DNA from 2 places in the Priestia sp. RMT2NF4 genome. Region 2 is predicted to be linked to the other one. Evidence: predicted binding sites of a transcription regulator. Region 2 holds the regulator's gene; the other holds the start of a gene.
What was found. Region 2 encodes LexA, which represses DNA repair genes until DNA is damaged. Its sites were predicted from a motif close to CGAACATATGTTCG; they were not measured.
Positions count from the first base shown of each region.

Region 1: the regulator LexA is predicted to act here: its motif matches at 1,489-1,502, upstream of ACMX9J_RS00015 (DNA polymerase thumb domain-containing protein).

Region 1 is NZ_JBLQZO010000001.1:21-9,645, forward strand. Features, by position in the region: gene ACMX9J_RS00005 (hypothetical protein) at 185-754, opposite strand; gene ACMX9J_RS00010 (hypothetical protein) at 790-1,350, opposite strand; gene ACMX9J_RS00015 (DNA polymerase thumb domain-containing protein) at 1,548-2,813, shown strand; gene ACMX9J_RS00020 (YolD-like family protein) at 2,828-3,160, shown strand; gene ACMX9J_RS00025 (SMI1/KNR4 family protein) at 3,282-3,797, shown strand; gene ACMX9J_RS00030 (hypothetical protein) at 3,811-4,005, shown strand; gene ACMX9J_RS00035 (hypothetical protein) at 5,090-5,365, shown strand; gene ppsA (phosphoenolpyruvate synthase) at 5,711-8,317, shown strand; gene ACMX9J_RS00045 (gamma-glutamyl-gamma-aminobutyrate hydrolase family protein) at 8,458-9,204, opposite strand; gene ACMX9J_RS00050 (ABC transporter substrate-binding protein) at 9,496-9,625, shown strand, end outside.
Region 2 is NZ_JBLQZO010000002.1:419,840-429,464, forward strand. Features, by position in the region: gene ACMX9J_RS11360 (ABC transporter ATP-binding protein) at 1-323, opposite strand, end outside; gene ACMX9J_RS11365 (ABC transporter transmembrane domain-containing protein) at 313-2,076, opposite strand; gene ACMX9J_RS11370 (YneF family protein) at 2,167-2,379, opposite strand; gene sirA (sporulation inhibitor of replication protein SirA) at 2,470-2,910, opposite strand; gene tkt (transketolase) at 3,060-5,066, opposite strand; gene ACMX9J_RS11385 (DUF896 domain-containing protein) at 5,234-5,464, opposite strand; gene ACMX9J_RS11390 (recombinase family protein) at 5,534-6,202, opposite strand; gene yneA (cell division suppressor protein YneA) at 6,256-6,585, opposite strand; gene lexA (transcriptional repressor LexA) at 6,732-7,349, shown strand; gene ACMX9J_RS11405 (hypothetical protein) at 7,559-9,004, shown strand; gene ACMX9J_RS11410 (hypothetical protein) at 9,072-9,272, opposite strand; gene ACMX9J_RS11415 (ArnT family glycosyltransferase) at 9,555-9,625, shown strand, end outside.

The sequences.
Region 1 (9,625 bases), on a different contig from region 2:
ATCTATTCTAAAATGACAAGACCACATTATACCATTAAATTAAATAATAGGTAATAATTATCTACTAAATGAAAAGCTAGTCAACATAATCAAACTTATGGTAACTAAACCAGAAAATAAAAAGCCTGGATCTCCTTAGATACAGGCTTTTTCCCAACTCTGTTGTTTAAGTAGAACTAGGTACCTACTTTAAATTCAAAGTTACTTCCTTATTTAGATATGGAGATGTAAAAGTTACTGTTTGTTCATTTCCCCATTGTGCATCATGAGCTCCTAAAACATTTAAATCGCTCATATCCGTATTTCGTGTCATAACATGAAGAGGTTCTTGATTTATTCGTTTTTTCACCAAAGGGAATTCCGTTTGTTTATAAAAATCATAGTAATGATTAGTTTCTCCAAGACTCCAATTAGAATAACCAATAATAAGTTTTTGGGTATTCTTAGGGGAACTTAGATCATAATAGTCAACTTTATTAGTATAAAAGAACGTGAACCACCCAACGATTGCTATAGGTACAATAAAAAACGGCCCAATTACTCCCCAAAAAACTTTAGACTCTTTTGTTTTGCTAACGGTTATAAGGACTATGTATAAATAGATAAAGTGTAGAACAAATATCAGAAAATATATCGAAACCTTTGAAGAGAAAACGTATAGGCTCTTTAGTGCTAAAAGATAAAAGAATAGATTTATAGAAAGAAGGATGATAGCTAACATTTTTAGTATACTCTTATTATTTTTATACTTCATTGACTACGAACCCTCCTCCTTTTAATTTAGAAATGTTAAATATCGCTGCTATTAATATCAAGTGAGTAGCTACGAGGTATATAATTTTGGACTTTTCCAGGTGAGTTAAATAAATCACTCTTACTGAATATCGTAAATCCAACCTCTTCCACATCCACAAATGTATCGACTTTATCTATATCGACATTTTTAAATTCTATAGGTTTATTCCATTGTCTCGAAGGAATTAAATTCTGCTCTACAATACCTTCTCCGTAGAAAATGAATATACTCAGCCCATTATTAACTAATTCTTCTGCTAATCCACTAACATGGCTCAATTTTTCTTCAGAATCAACTTTAATAATAGCACCATCTAATGAATGCTCATAAAAAGGAATTTTATTTTTAATCAATGTTTCTTTTTCATGTCCAGAGAGCATTGAGTCTAAAACAAAAAAAACAGGTAAACCAAACATTTTTCGAACTAAAGAGATGATCAGATCATGATTAATGTCCCTAATCCCTACAGTAATAGATACAAATTTATCTTCTGGAAAGTCAAAACTATCAATTATACTTTGGTCTGAATATTGCACAAAATATTCTTTTTTCAACATTTATCCCCCTTTAGGGTTTAGTCTTTTTGAACTCTTACTATTACGTTATGTAGTAGTTACTTCTGTTAATGTAACAATAAATTCTATGCAAGTGATAGCAATAATCGGGAAAAATTTAGAATTTTTATTGGATAAAGAACGTTTGTTCGTATATAATAGAGAACGAACGTTCTTTATTTTAAGGAGTTCTTTCAATGGATTATGGCCAGCTACCAAACAGAGTCATTATATGTATCGATATGAAGGCATTTTTCGCTTCAGTTTCTTCTGTCATACGGGGATTAGATCCGCTGAAAACAAAGCTTGCGGTAGTAGGAGATATCAAACGGTCTGGATCGGTTGTGTTAGCTGCCACACCCTTACTAAAGAAAGAAGGAATCAAAACGGGAAGCCGTCTTTTCGATATTCCTAAAAGAAAAGATATCCATGTCGTGAATCCATCTATGGAGAGGTATATCAAGGCTTCGAACTATATTTCTAGTTTGGTGTTACAGTATGTGGCTCCTGAAGACTTTCATGCGTATAGCATTGATGAGTTGTTTATTGATGCGACAGCTTCTTTGCATTTGTTCGCTAAAACACCAGAAGAATTAGCTCATAAAATCATCAACGAGATTTACCGTAAGACACGGCTGACAGCTACCGCAGGCATCGGGCCCAATCTCTTACTGGCAAAAGTGAGCTTAGATCATGAGGCTAAGAATAGCCCAACAGGAGTTGCGTATTGGCGATATGAGGATATTCCCTTTAAACTATGGTCCATTCATCCGATGAAGGATTTCTGGGGAATTTCGTCTGCTACGGAAAGACGCTTGAATCGTCTGGGCATTCACTCCATAAAAGAACTCGCTCTTTCTTCCAAAGAGATGTTACAAAAAGAATTTGGTGTCTTGGGGGAGGAGATCCACCAACATGCGAATGGGATTGATTACAGTCGCATTTCTGATGTGTACATTCCTAGCTCTCGTTCATTTGGAAAAAGTCAGATTCTATTCCATGATTATACAAACCGAAAAGAAGTGGAGTTATTGCTGTTGGAGCTATTGGACGATGTATGTTTTCGTTTACGCATGCATCAAGTGGTAGCTCAGACTGTTCATTTATCTATTGGTTACAGCAAACGAACAGGTGGAGGCTTCTCAAGACAAAAGAAAATGGAGAGAGCTTCGAATTTAAGCCAAGATATCTTTCCGTATTGTTTAACCATCTTACATACACATGATAGCGGAATGCCGATTCGTTCCATTGGCATTTCCTTGTCGAACACACGCATTCAAGAAGAAGAACAAATGAGCTTATTTGAGGATATTGATCAGCGGGAAAGAGCCTATGCACTTGCAAAAACGATTGATGACATTCGTCTTCGTTATGGAAAGAATAGCGTTCTACGGGCCTCAAGCTATCTCGAGCATTCAACAGCTCGTTATCGAAACGGCCTTCTAGGAGGTCATAAAGCATAAAGGAGGAAGCTGCTATGCAGAACAGAGGAATGAAAAAATGGCGACCGTTCGCCACTATGCCAGAGCAATACAAAGGATTACAGGAAATGATAAAAAAACAATCGGAGATACCTCAACCTTTTTTAACAGAAGATCAAATGGAACAGATTAATTTCACTTTGATTGAAGCGCTTCATACACATAAAAAAGTGTACCTTACGTATTACAAGCGTGGGCAGTGTATAACGGAAACAGGAGTTATTCAGTTTGTTGATTCTCTTGGAGGATTATTTGTTTTTATCGATGAGGGGGATCAACAGACGAATAAAATGAGGTTAAGCGAGCTAATTGATGTTCGTTTCATATAGTAGAAAGTAATAAAACAGTTTATTTACATAAGATTTCCATACATAATTAGTATAAGCTTAAAAAGTACAGGATGATTTTTCGTAGATTCATTTAATGATGTTATATAAGGAGGAGTCCAGTATGAAGCAAGTTTGGCATGAGTTTGAACAGTGGTTGAAAATACATCGACCAGAAGCAGTACGAACGCTTAATGAAGCTGCTGCTGAATCAGAAATTGCAGCGGTTGAACAAAAGATGGGACTAACCTTCCCTCAAAACCTTAAAGACTGGTTAATGATACATAATGGACAGCGTGATGAATATATAGCAGCTATCGAAAATTATACTCTATTACCTTTAGAGGAGATTCTGTATACGTGGCAAACATTAAAAGAGCTTTTAGACGGAGGAGAATTTGAAGATTTTCCAGAAATTGAACCTATTGGGCCAGTAAAAAAAGAATTTTGGTGGAACCCGCGCTGGATTTCGATTGCCACGAATGGGGGAGGAGATGATATTTGTATAGACTTGGATCCGGCTGAAGGAGGAAAAGTCGGCCAAATTATCACCTTTTGGCACGATTGGGAACAGCGCGAAGTAATAGCAGACAGCTTAGAAGAATGGGTAATGGCCACGATAAATCATACAGATCATTAAAGGGGAGAAGCAAATGATAAAGCCGGATATAGAGAAAATCTATAAAATTCTTAAAGCACTTCCAGGTACGTCGGTGAAAGTAGAATTTGAAGATGAAGTGGGAGAAATTCTTTCTACTCCTTATTATATCTATCTTAAAAGCGAGTTTTTAGATGGACAATTAGGCTATAGAGAAGATCTAGAAGCCAATTCCCTTATAGGGAATTAAGAAGGAGATTGGCAAGAAAGCTGGTTTGTCATAGGGTATGATGAAGAAATCGGCGGTGACCCGCTTTTTATTGATATAGCGAATGAAGATTATCCAGTTTTTACAGCTGAACATGGTATGGGTGAATGGGACGCTTTAGAAATGTATGATTCTCTAGAAGAGTTTGTAGAAGATGTTACTTAATTATGGCTTCGTTAAAAGATTTTGATAAGAGTACGGTCAGAAGAGGACAGATAGTAGTTTAATATCTACCTAGCTGTCCTCTTTTGTAGTACCTATTAATCTTAGAAAGAATAATAGTAGAAATCGATTTCTGTATCACCGATATACGAAGACGCAAAGGCATTCCTATTCCTATTCTTTTATCGTTGAAAACTGTTAACAATTGAATAGTATATGGCTGCAATGATTAAAAGCATGCCAGTGATGTATAAGGTATATCTTAAAGTTTGGATCATACAAATATTTATCTTTCTGATTTAATTCCAATTCAACAAATTTTTATTAGTTTGTTTAATCAAAGAAAATATGATGTACAAAAGGGTAGATTGTTCTTTTGTTTCTTAAAGAACCTATTCATTATGTTCACTGTGGTAACTAGAGTTAGTATTTTCATTACCGTATAGGATAATCCAAATTTATCCATATTGAGTATAGAAGCTATTCTTAAAGCATTACGTAGATGGGATATACCAAACGAACGTATTCATTACGAGGTATTTAGCCCTGTAGCCATTTTAGGAGAAAAATAAAGAAGAAATTGTCATCAGTAAACAGAAAATGGTCGATTAAAATACACGTCCTGCTTAAATAAATATGCTTTTTCACTTTGCCTTAAGGAACAATTCTAAAAACAATCATTTTATGTATAGGTACTTCCACACTCTCTATGTGCAAAAAACTGGAAAAAACTCTCTCTAATAATTTATAATAATAGAGAACTATGTCGAATCCTAAATATTGGAGAGAGTACTATATGAGAAGACTACTTCCTTTTATAATTTTTACCATTTACTGCATTCCATATGTTTATTTATCTATGCGAAAGGATTTTGAGGATGATTCCAAGGTAAACTATATCATCATGGCCATAGTTACACTAGCACTGTCTTATCTAAGTGGGCTGATTAGAGCGGATTTATCACTTATTTTAGGAAATATCATTTCTTTTAGTACTTCATATTTTTATAACGCATTAAGGCTGCCTGATTCTAAGTGGGAGAAATATTTTTCACCCTTTAATTCTGTCGAACAAGTAGTACTGATAAGCCTTGCGGCGCTTGTGCTGCAGGTGATTATTTATACAGTTGCTAGAAAGCGAGCGAAGAGATACATTCGTAATACTATGGTTTCGGAATAGTTCAAAAAAGAGAGTTAATCATCTAATGAGCTAGACTCTTCAGGTGACCAAATGAAAGAAGGGTTAAAATGAGGAGAGATGTTGAAATTTTATTCTCTAAAAAGAAAGTGTTAAATGAGGAAGAACAACAAATCCTTCAAACGTGTACGTATCTGCTTTAAACAGGATACGAATCAATTAGGTAAGCTAGTTATACAACTTTTAAATATGTAACCGCAAACAAAAAGGTATGTATTTCTCTTCCTACTTTAATTATACCATAAAAAAAAATGCCGATATAGACTGTTTATTCTCATTTGCTGCTGGTAAAATCAATAAAACATTACCGGTTAGGAGAGATGTTGAATGAACTCTTTAGTTCTTAGCTTTCAAGAAATAAAAGATATACAGCTTTCACTTGTTGGAGGAAAAGGCTTGAATTTAGGGGCGTTATCAAAAATTCAAGGAATACAAGTACCGGAAGGATTTTGTGTGACAGCGGCCGGGTATCAAAAAGCTCTTGAACAAAATGAAACATTTCAAGCGTTACTGAACCAGCTGACGATGCTAAAAGCTGATGATCGAGATCAAATTGGTGAAATCAGCGAAAAAATTCGCCAAACCATTATGGAAATAAAAATTCCTTTTGACGTCGTAAAAGCAGTTATTCATTCTCTCTCTCAGTTTGGGGAAGAGCATGCTTATGCCGTTCGTTCAAGTGCGACAGCTGAAGATCTGCCACATGCTTCTTTTGCTGGTCAGCATGACACCTATTTAAATATCAGAGGCAAAGAAGCCATCCTTGAGCACATTAGCAAATGCTGGGCTTCCCTGTTTACAAATCGCGCGGTAACCTACCGTATAAAAAATGGATTTGACCATAGTCAAGTGCACGCATCGGTTATTGTTCAACGAATGGTTTTCCCGCAGGCTTCAGGTATTTTATTTACAGCTGACCCAGTCACTTCTAATCGAAAGCTGCTATCCATTGATGCAGGATTCGGACTTGGAGAAGCGCTGGTGTCTGGTTTGGTATCTGCCGATTGCTATAAAGTACAAGAAGGAGAAATCGTTGATAAAAAAATAGCAGCTAAAAAGTTAGCTATCTATGGATTAAAAGAAGGCGGAACAGAAGCGAAGGAAGTTCCTTCTGGTGTGCAAAAAACGCAAGCGCTCACTGACTCTCAAATTTTACAATTAGAACGCGTTGGAAGACAGCTTGAAGCTTATTTTGATTGTCCTCAAGATATCGAGTGGTGCTTGGCTGATGATACATTTTATATTGTCCAAAGTCGTCCAATCACTACTTTATATCCAATTCCAGAAGCAGCTGATCAAGAAAATCACGTGTATGTATCTGTTGGACACCAACAAATGATGACCGATGCCATGAAACCACTGGGATTGTCTTTTTTTCTGTTAACGACTAATGCACCGATGCGTACAGCCGGTGGAAGGTTGTTTATTGATGTCACCCCTATGCTGGCTTCACCTGACAGCAGAAAAATGATGTTAGGTGCCATGGGACAACATGATCCGCTCATGAAAGACGCACTTACAAGCATAATAGAGCGAGGAGATTTCATAAAATCTTTATCTAATGATCAAAGTTCCGGTAAAAGCAATAAAAGCGTGCCGCCTACGAAACCTAAGGTACAAATCGAAAACGACTTTACGATCGTTTTTGACTTGATCAAGAAGAATCAAGCTTCAATAGAAGAGCTAAAACAAACCATCCAAACGAAGTCAGGGTCGGAATTAGTCGATTTTATTTCAGAAGATATCGGGACATTAAAGAAGATTTTATTTGATCCACAAAGTACAGCTGTGTTTATGGCCGCTATGGATGCTTCATCATGGATTAATGAAAAAATGGAGACATGGTTAGGTGAAAAAAACGCAGCAGACGCGCTTTCTCAATCCGTCCCAAACAATATTACTTCAGAAATGGGTCTGGCGCTATTGGATGTCGCAGATGTAATTCGCCCTTATCCAGAAGTCATTCATTATTTAAAACATGTAAAAGATGATAACTTTTTGGAGAACCTGGTTAAGTTAGAAGGCGGACAGGAAACCCGAGACGCTATCTATGATTATCTCAGCAAATACGGAATGCGATGTCCCGGCGAAATCGATATTACGAAAACTCGGTGGAGCGAAAAGCCAGCTGCACTTATCCCTGTGATTCTTGGTAATATTAAAAACTTTGAGGCTAGCGCCAGCAAACAAAAATTTGAAAAAGGTTTGCAGGAAGCCTTTAAAAAAGAGAAAGAGCTATTAAGTCGATTAGAGCAATTGCCCGATGGCGAACAAAAAGCAAAAGAAACAAAAGAAAGAATTGATCTCCTCCGAAATTTTATCGGTTATCGTGAATATCCCAAATACGGGATGATTAACCGTTATTTTGTTTATAAGCAGGCTCTCCTGAAAGAAGCCGCTCTGCTAGTAAAAGCCCGCGTTATTGATGAATCAGAAGATATATACTATTTGACGTTTGAAGAACTTCAAGGAGTTGTGCGCACACGTAAACTAGATTACCAAATCATCAGTAAACGAAAAGAAGAGTACAGATTATATGAAAAGCTAACACCTCCGCGTGTGATTACGTCTCAGGGTGAAATTATTACAGGTGCGTACAAACGAGAAAACCTCCCGCCCCAAGCAATTGTAGGTTTACCGGTTTCTTCCGGAGTGATAGAAGGGCGCGCGCGCGTCATTTTAAACATGGAAAAAGCTAATCTATCAGATGGAGATATATTAGTCACTTCCTTTACTGACCCTAGCTGGACTCCGTTATTCGTAGGAATAAAGGGGCTTGTTACGGAAGTTGGGGGACTGATGACTCACGGCGCAGTCATTGCCCGCGAATACGGATTGCCAGCGGTTGTCGGAGTAGAGAATGCTACTCGGCTAATAAAAGACGGTCAGCGAATTCGCGTACATGGAACAGAAGGGTATATTGAAATACTGTAAAAGCCAAAAATACTTGCACTATTTTATCTAATTAATAGATGAAGATTTGTCTAGATTTCTTTGCGCATCTTCAGTTCATACAAAAAGGCAGGCCACAATGGCCTGCCTTTTTTATATTGGTAACAAAGTAGATTGAAACGTCAAATGCTGACTTTTTTCGTAGCTGTCTGCTGCACATGCTCCATAAAAAGTTTAAACAAGTTCAGCATTGAAATATGTTCTTTTGCCATCATTTCTGGATGCCACTGGACGCCGACTACAAATTGATTTCCTTGTTTTTCAATGGCTTCAATGACTCCGTCTTTTGCCCATGCGGAAACTTCAAAGCCTGGAGCTACGTCTTTAATCGCTTGATGGTGAAATGAATTAATAAGAGCTTGATTACCGTAAAGGTCATGTAGGCGTGTTCCGTCTTTAATCATGATGGAATGAGAAGGGTCGCTTGTATTGTTGTATTGATCATGTTTGATAAATGACTCTTTAATGTCTGACATGTCTTGATAAAGCGTGCCGCCGTAAGCAACGTTTAAAATTTGTAAACCGCGGCAAATCGCTAATACGGGCTTTCCTTGATCAATCACATGCTTTAACAATAGATGTTCAGACTGATCTCGTGCTAAAAAAGGTGAACCTGTTTTTGTTGTCGGTTCTTCACCGTATAAAAGGGGATTGACGTCTTGTCCACCTGATAAAATCAACCCGTCTATACTTTCTGCCTGCGCTTTAATCATTTCTTCATCTTCTAGTACTGGCAAGATAAAAGGAACTCCGCCGCTGAGCGCTGTTGATTCGATATAGTCGTTATTCACATACGCTCGCTTATAGCCTGGAAAGCGTCCTCCTTGATCCACAATAATGCTTCCTGATATACCAATTAAAAATCCCACTGTTGTTTTCTCCTTTTTTGTTAAATTACCATTTCTTAAGATGTTTTTTCTTTTTTACTGCGTTGATAAAGTGTTTTCAATCGCTTGCTTTATAAGAAATAAATGGTTATTTTATTCAACTATTATACATATATACCATATTTATTTAATAGAAAATGGTATAATAGCCTCTGTGTGTCAAAAATACTAATTGCCAAAGGTAGAAGGTAGTGCTACAATTGTTCACATTCCTACTATTCTTCTAATTATAGTCGGATTAAAATTTTATACAAGGAAATAGGAGTGATTTTAGTGAAAAGGACTTATTTACTTTTCATCTCTCTTTTAACCATTGTCCTCATGGTAGCAGGGTGCAGTGGTAACGCAAGTGAAAATACTTCAAGTGAAAAAGAAGGAAAAGAAGGCGGAACGCTAAACGTCG
Region 2 (9,625 bases):
CGATGAACATGAGAAAAAACGTCAATTCGAATCTGCTGAATAATTTGAAGCGCAATTTTCTGAAACTGCAGAAGCTGAAAGTATTGAACGACAATTTTTAAAAGCTGTAAAAGCAAATAACTGCTTGCAAGCCACACCAGAGGCTGAAGAGGCAAATACTTAGGAGTTAAATAATCGTCAATGAAAATTTTAATCAAAATGGGCCCTAATAAATCAGCAGCCGTAGCAATTAATAATAGAGTGAACGCTAAAAAAAATGATTTTTTATGCGGAATTGTATAGTGAAACAGACGTTTATGTACCGAAGAATGCTCAATTTTCATTTTTCGTCTCTCCTTCTTCTACCGCACGTTCAAGCTGCTGTCTATCGTACATATCCTGATACCAGCCGCTCACGCTAAGCAGTTCCTCATGATTTCCTCGCTGAATAATTTTCCCTTTATCAAGGACAAGAATCAGGTCTGCATGAGTAACCGAGCTCAGCCGATGCGCTGTAATAATCGTTGTTCGATTTTGACGTTTTTGCCTCAACGCTTGTAAAATACCCGCTTCCGTTTTTCCATCTACCGCTGATAGCGAGTCATCTAAAATTAAAAGCTCAGGATCTAATAGAAGAGCTCTTGCAATCGAGATACGCTGTTTTTGTCCACCAGATAACGAAACGCCTTTTTCACCTACTATTGTTTGATAGCCATCTGTAAAATCGAGGATGTCTTTATGTACATTTGCAACTTTAGCCGCTTCTTGGATTTCTTGATTGCTTGCGTCTTCTTTTCCGAACGCGATATTAGCAGCGACTGTTGTTGAAAACAAAAAGTGATCTTGAGGAACATATCCAATGCTTTTGTACAGTGAATCAAAAGCATAATCTTTAATGTCTTTTCCTCCCCATAAAACAGCTCCGTCGCTTACATCAAATTCACGAAGCAACAGCTTTAAAAGCGTGGTTTTCCCAGCACCCGTCTTTCCGACAATCCCTAACGTTTGACCGCGAGAAAGTGTAAAGTAAATTTCGTTTAACGTGTATTCGTCTTCTTTACCATACGAAAACCTATGAATAACAGCTTCAATATTTCCTGTTGGCAGTTCAACACTAGGATGCGCTGCTTCTTCAATCGAATTTTCTTCTTTTAATAAAGAAAATACCCTGTCATATGATGCTCTTCCTCGTTCCACAATGTTAAATAGCCAGCCAAACGCGAGCATCGGCCAAATAAGAAGGCCCAAATAAGTTGTAAAGGTAACAAGCTGTCCCAGTGTTAACTCTTCACTAATCACCATCTTGCTGCCAAAAATAAGAGCAAGTAAAAAAGAAAGTGCTACAATAATCGAAATGGTCGGATCAAACAATGCATCTACTCGTGCTACTTTCATGTTCTTTTGAACAACATCTGCAGACTTCATACGAAATTCTTCGACATCAGCTGCTTCTTCCCCAAACGTCTTAATGACTTTAATTCCGCTAATGCTTTCTTGAACCTTATCATTTAAAGTAGAAAATGCTGCTTGTGCGTGATGAAACCGCGCATGAAGCAATGTACCATAGTAACTTGTTAAAACGGCCATAAGCGGCATAGGAATAAGGCAAATAAGCGTTAATTTCCAGCTGATTGTTAGGGCCATTGTGCATAGAACAAGCCCTCCTGTGACAATGGAATCCACGAGCGTCAAAACGCCCGAACCTGCAGTTTGTTGAATAGCTTGAATATCATTCGTTGCATGGGCCATCAAATCCCCAATTCGCCGCCGCTGATAAAAGGCCTGATTCATCCTGGTAAAATGAGTGTAGAGAGTATTTCTCAGCTGCTTGGCTAGTTTAACAGATGAACCAAATATCATAATACGCCATATGTATCTTGTGAAATAGGCCACAACAGCAGCTCCTAGCAAAATGCCAACCATCTGCATTAAGCGCTTTCCATTCAGCGTCCCTTCTTTAATGCCATCTACCGTTAAACCAATAATTTTAGGCGGGAGAAGTTCTAATGCTGCCACAATAATGAGCAGCGCTATCCCCGTTATGTAAGACTTTTTTTCCTGTTTGAAAAACCACCATAACTCTCGAAAAATTTTCATCGTATCCCCCTAGCCCCACAACCATTTTCTTATCTCTATCATAAAACAAAAGACACCCTTCTGAATAGAGAGTGTCTGTCCAATTAACCATTATTTAATTTGGCCGTTCATTGCTTTCATCATTTGGTTAATTTTTTTCTGCGATGGTTTCATGCCCATTTGCATCATCATCATTTTTAACATTTGTTCATTAATTGGTGGATTTTTCTTCAGATAGCTCATCATATACTTACGAGCAATGAAAAATCCTAGCGCTATCCCAACAATTAATGCTAGAACACCAACTAGAATATACATTCCCATGGTATTACTTCCTCCTTCGTGTTGTCTAACTTACAGTGTACTAGACCATACGCTATTATACAATATTTCCGTTCCAATTTCCTTAAATAATTACACAAATTTTCTTGTTTTCACAGGCCTCAGCCAGCCGTATTCATCCGTTCCATAATTCACTGCTAAAAAACAAGGATCTAGCTTGCGTAATACTTCAAAAAAAGCTGTCTCAGCATCAACATTGCCATCTCCTTCAATTGTTATACAGCGATTCGTTAATTTTATAGATGCTCGACTTTTTTTATGAGGATATTCTAGCACAAACGTCTCTTGATGAGTAAAAAAATGAGGATAATGAGAAAACGCCTGAAGTAATTCTCGTTGAATAAATGAATTGGGCAGTTGGCGAGTAATGTAATGAACTTGTTTTTGTAAATGCGTTTCCTGCAAGTGACGTTTCATTTTATATTCAATCAGCAGCTGATAAATGAGCTTTTCTCTTCGAAAATAGGATGATGCAACTTCTTCCTCCATTAAATATACTTCATACGTTCTCACGATTCATCCTCCCTTTCGGCTCGTTCTTTTTTGTACCATTATACCGAATGGTGTACGCAATGCTTGTCTATCGATGAAAAAATTTCTTTGTTTTTTTGTCGAAAAAAAAGAGCAGACCATAGGAGTCTGCTCTTTCTTGTGAAAAAGAATTATGCATTAAGCAAGCTTTTCACTTTTGCTACTACATTTTCAACTGTAAAACCAAATTCTTTCATGATTGTTTCACCAGGAGCAGATGCACCGAAGTGATTAATACCAAGAACTTGTCCCTCGTCTCCAACATAGCGTTCCCAGCCAAGTGTAGAAGCCATTTCAATACCTAAACGTTTTTTCACTGATTTAGGGATAACACTTTCTTTGTACTCAGCAGATTGCTCTTCGAAACGATCCCATGCAGGCATACTTACTACAGATACATCAATGCCTTCTGCAGCTAATGCTTTTTGTGCTTCTACTGCTAGGCTTACTTCAGAGCCTGTTGCAAGTATTAATGCATCCGCTTGGTCTTTACCAGCTTTAGATACAACGTACGCGCCTTTAGACACGCCTTCGTATGCATTTTCTTTTGTACCTTCAAGCGTTGGCAAGTTTTGACGAGTCAATACAAGCGCCGTTGGGCGGTCAGTTGATTCTAATGCTAAGCGCCATGCAGCAGCTGTTTCATTTGCATCTGCAGGACGAACCACTGAAAGACCTGGCATTGCACGAAGTGATGGCAATTGTTCAATTGGCTCATGTGTTGGGCCGTCTTCTCCAACTGCGATACTGTCATGTGTGAATACATATGTTACAGGAAGCTTCATTAAAGCTGCTAAGCGAATTGCTGGGCGAAGATAATCAGAGAATACAAAGAATGTTCCTCCGAATACTTTTACACCGCCGTGTAGAGCCATACCGTTTAATGCAGCTCCCATTGCAAATTCACGTACACCGAACCAAATATTACGTCCGCTGTAATCAGCTGCAGTGAAGTCTTCTGAACCTTTAATCATTGTTTTATTTGACCCAGCTAAGTCAGCTGAACCGCCGAAGAATTGAGGTACAGCTTGTGCTACTGCGTTTAATACTTCTCCAGAAGAAGCACGGCTAGCTAAGCTTGAACCCGTTTCGTATGCTGGAAGCGTTTCTTCCCAGCCTTCCGGTAACTTTCCTTCTACTGCTAGTTCAAATTGACGACCTAGTTCAGGATATTTTTCTTTATACTGTGCAAATACATCGTTCCATTCGTTTTCTTTCTTTTGGCCATCTTCAGCAATTGTAGCTTTGAAGTGAGCATACACTTCTTCTGGCACATAGAAATCTTCTTCAAATGTCCATGCATAAGCTTCTTTTGTTAATTTTGTTTCATCGGAACCTAATGGAGAACCGTGCACGCCAGAAGTACCCGCGTGGTTTGGAGAACCAAATCCGATTGTTGTTTTTACTTCAATTAGCGTTGGGCGTGTTAAATCGCCTTTTGCTTCTTCAATTGCGTTTGCAATCGCTGTCAAGTCATTGCCGTCTTCAACGCGAATTACTTGCCATCCGTAAGCCTTGAAACGATCTTCTACGTTCTCAGAGAACGAGCGATCTAAATCTCCGTCTAAAGAAATATCATTTGAATCGTATAAAACAACTAAGCGTCCTAATTTTAAGTGTGCCGCTAATGAAGCTGCTTCAGCAGATACACCTTCCATTAAGTCTCCGTCACCACAAATACCATACGTAAAGTGGTCTACAATTTCTAAACCTTCTTTGTTGTATGTTTCAGCTAAATGACGTTCTGCCATTGCTTTACCAACAGCCATTGCAATACCTTGTCCTAGTGGACCAGTTGTTGCATCAACACCTGCTGTATGACCGAACTCTGGATGACCTGGTGTTTTGCTTCCCCATTGACGGAAGTTTTTAAGGTCTTCAATTGATAAGTCATATCCAGCTAAATGAAGCAAGCTGTATAATAGTGCTGATCCGTGTCCTGCTGATAATACAAAGCGGTCACGGTTGAACCAGTTTGGATTCTTTGGATTGATGTTCATAAATTTTGTCCACAATGTATATGCCATTGGAGCAGCTCCCATTGGCATACCTGGGTGACCTGAATTTGCTTTCTCAATCGCATCGATTGATAAAGTACGAATTGTTGCAATCGAAAGATCTTCAATACGTTGTGTCATACTCTTCATTCCTTTCAAAACTATGTACATATGTTATCATACTAATGATTTGCTTATTTGTACAATACTTGAACCAAAAAAATTTCCACTTTTACAGTTTTTGTGTGCCTTATTAAAAATATACAAAAAACTAGAGGGAACTCTCCCTCTAGTTTTACTAGAACGTCTTAGTGAAGACGCTTCTTTTTGCTCTCTTTTAACTTCTTAGGCGTAACATCTTTACCTTCCTCGTCCACAACTTTAATCGTATGAAGGTGGTTTGTCATAGATTGTCGGAAAACTTTTAAATATTCCTGACGTAGCTCTTGCTGTTCTTTCGCTTCAGATTCTGTCAGACCTTCAGCCTTTGCCTTTTTTGAAAGAGCATTAATACGAGCAAGTTTATCTTTTGATAGCATATAAAACCTATCTCCTTATAATCAATAATTAAAATTACCGAACCGTTCCGGCAACATGTAGTCATCTTACTAAATCTCTTTCGTTTTATCAAGAGATTGAGCACTTTCTTGATACTCTTGATAGCGACGATGTACCGTTGCTTTTGAAATATTATAACCAAAACCTTTTAGCGTAACTGAAATTTCAGCAAAGGTTAAGCCGTTATGACGAAGGCGGACAATTTCTTCAATCGGCGCTTCTTTTTTTTCTCTTCCTGAGTTAACTCCTTGATTTTTTAAATTTTGCTGCGGACGATAACCGTTTTCTACGGCTCTTTTCATTCCTCTTTTAATTTTAGCGTTATGTAATTTCCGCTGATGCTCTTCCACTAAGCTAATAATATCTAACACCATCGAATCAGATTCTGAAAGCTGAAGCTGACCTTGATGACTAATCGTATAGATCGTAGCATTTTCTTTATGAAAAGCATGAAGAAGCGCGATTCGGGCATTTCCTCTGCCTAATCGCGTTTCGTCTTGAATGAGCAGCACAGATATTTTTTCTTCTTTCATTGTATGAAGAACATCCAATATACCCTCTCTGTCTACGTCATATCCGCTTGCTTTTTCCATTACGACTTTTTTTACGTTTAGATGGTGAAGATCAGCAAGCTTTTTTAATTCTTCTTGCTGGCGCTGTAAAGATGTTTCTTGGGTTTTTTTATCCGTACTTACACGGCAATAAATAATGGCGTCCACTTTTATCACGACCTTTTCGGCTTCTAACAATATTCAGGAACGGCCGTTACACACTACTGTTCAATTGCCACTTGATTATGTAACTCTTTTTTTAAAACAGGAATATATAATTTATCTCCAGGAGATAAAGACTGGGCAGTGTCTGAGTTTAGATCATTGACGTCTTCAACCCATTTGACAAATTCATTGGTGGTCAAATGATGGTGATTATGATACTTGTTGGACAAGTCCCAAAGCGTATCTCCTTTTGTAATAGTAACCGTTGAATATTTGTCTAAATCTACTTTATCCGCTCCTAAAACCAGCGTCAATACATATGTAAGTGCAGCGATAACTGCAAAAAAAATAGCGTAATGTTTCATAGAATGTAAGAATTGGTGCATATTATGATCCCCCTATCAGAATATATGTTCTTATTTTATTGAGAACATTTGTTTCTGTCAATGGAATTCTTCGAACTTATGTTTGTATATTGACACATCACGTGGTATAATTCACCTAAAGAATAGCTAAAATCGAGGTGAAAAATATGAAGCTATCAAAACGTCAACAAGACATACTAGATTTTATTAAGCACGAAGTAAAATTAAAAGGTTATCCGCCTTCTGTTCGTGAGATTGGGGAAGCGGTGGGATTAGCCTCTAGCTCCACTGTACACGGGCATTTAGCTCGTTTAGAAAGTAAAGGGTTAATTCGCAGAGATCCAACAAAACCAAGAGCAATCGAAGTTCTTCAACTAGACGAAGTAAACATCCCTAAAAGCAATGTCATTAATGTTCCTGTTATCGGTAAAGTAACAGCGGGTCTTCCTATAACAGCCGTTGAAAATGTGGAAGAATATTTCCCTCTTCCAGATAAATTCGTTTCTCCAGATGATCATGTATTTATGCTTGAAATTATGGGAGAAAGTATGATTGAAGCAGGTATTCTAGATGGCGATATGGTAATCGTACGTCAGCAGCAAACTGCTAATAACGGAGATATTGTGGTCGCTATGACCGAAGACAACGAAGCAACGGTAAAACGTTTCTTTAAAGAAGAAAATTTCGTTCGTTTACAGCCTGAAAATTCAACGATGGCGCCTATTATTCTTCGCCACGTAACGATTTTAGGAAAAGTCACTGGTGTATATCGCACGATTCACTAATCACACACTGTATGTAAAACCAACTAATCATGATGTTAGTTGGTTTTTTACGTTTGTTTTCTAAAAAAATTGGCATATTATAAATGATACGTCGAATCATTACAGGCAGGTAGAGCGGTTTTTATAAAGCCTGTTTTACCTTTTACTTTCTGTCTGCATTTTTTCGACTCTCAAAAAAAATACAACCGACTATAAGAAGGATGTAGTTTATGACCAATACACCAAGGAAAACAGAAGCATTTCAAACTATTATGCCTACCAAAGCAATGAACATGTTTCTTTTTCCTTTTTCCTTTGATCGAAAAAATAAAGAGCAGCTTGTTCATGCACTAGAAGCAAATATGTTTGAGTTTTTTTCCATTCAAAACAAACATGTAGAAAAAGAATACTACGGAGAACAGTATTACGTATCTCATGATAGCTTGGATCAATATTTTCTTCCTTACATTGAATGTATTCTATTTCCTGATTCGTGCGAAAAAGAAGGCTTGCTTCGATTTTCAAAAAAAATAGACCATACCGTTACGCTACAAACTTCCTCCACCACCGTGTCTAGCAACGTGCTGTCTGTGGATGTTTTTTTATGTCCTTTTGAAATTGGCGTCATGACCATTCGCACTGAGATGAGTCATAATCATTACACCTATGATGACATTTTAGAATTCATGAATCATTTTCGTGTATTAGAACCGAAGCTTGCTGAAGAGCATGGATCCACCATTACCTATGAACATCATCGCTATAGCAAAGTACAGGATTATATTTTTTCACAGCTCGCGCCATTTTTGAACGAACACATCAAAAAAGAAGCGACGCGTGAACAGCACGTCGGGAGTCTTCCTTATTTTATCGATGAACGGATGTTTGTATTAAGTTATGTAACGGTAAATCAAGAGCAAGAGATTAACTCCACAACTTTATTTCGTACTGGGCAGCTAAATAGCTATACGCCTGACGGGAAACCGTTTATCTCTGCACACAACCATGAGTATATTAAAACGTATAATACCAAACACGTGTATTCCAGATGGGCTCCTGAAACCTATTACGTTATAACAGACCATGTGTTTTCGTGTATTTCTAAATCGACAGACTCTAAAACGGATCAGCTTTTGATGAATCATCTATTTGGCCAGCATTACTATAATTTATTTTTGCATTTTTTCTATAAAATCGTGTTGCTAAAACTATCCTATGAGTATTCTCAGCTCACGTTTCATAAAAATTCAGAGGGCATCGAGCGACTAATTCGCTCTATTACTGTATTTTCAGGTAAATATTTATTTTTAGAAATTAGCTCTCGCACGGAAGGTCAAGAGTTTTCTGAGCTCTTTAAAAAAATCTTCCACATCAATTCTCTTTATCAAGAAGTCAAAGAAACCCTTGGTACTTTGTATCAAAATCAAGAGAAAATCGCGGCCAAGCGTCACAATTACTTATTATTAATTTTAACGATTTATACCGTTCTTTCCGGTATTTACGGAATGAATTTAGTTATTAGCAAGCTAAAGGGAAACATCAATTGGGATAGTATGAAGCAGTTTTCTATCTTTGAATATATCGCTTTAATAGTAGCTTTATCAGGAATTCTGATCAGCATTAGTCTCGGAGTGAGTTCCCTATGGAATTTATTAAAAGATCGATTTAAAACATAAAAGCTGTTCGCATCAGAAAATACATTATAAAAAAGAAGAGATTGAGACATAACTAAATTAAGCAAGTCTAAAGGGAAACAAATGAAATAAATAAGCTAGCAGGGATTGCTTGTGACACCTCTGTTGATTTCCGTGCAAGACTTCGCTTTCCGCGGGCGACCGGTGAGCCTCCTCGTCGCTTGCGCTCCTGCAGGGTCTCACCCCTTCCGCTTTTCCCGCAGGAGTCTTCGTCTTGCCCTCCAATCAACTGCTGGAAAGAACTAAACAAATGAAACCTACGTGCACCATAAAAAACGAACCCCTAATCAAACATGATGATTAATGGTTCGTTTTTCGCTTCGACTAAAATCCTTTTTTCCCAACCTCTTTTATCTATTACTAAATCACTGCCTACTCCACTGAACCTTTTATTACACGTTGTGCCGCTGTTGTAATTTCAGAACAATCTAACATTATACTCTATAAGAAAAATATATACAAAATAATAAAATATGGTATCATAGGGTAGGAATTTTGTACCTTATCTTTGAAATAATTTGCAGGAGGTAATATGCTTAACTCATTTTTATCCAAAAGCCTGATTCTTTTATGTGTCATGATTCTTACATGGTCTCTATGGGG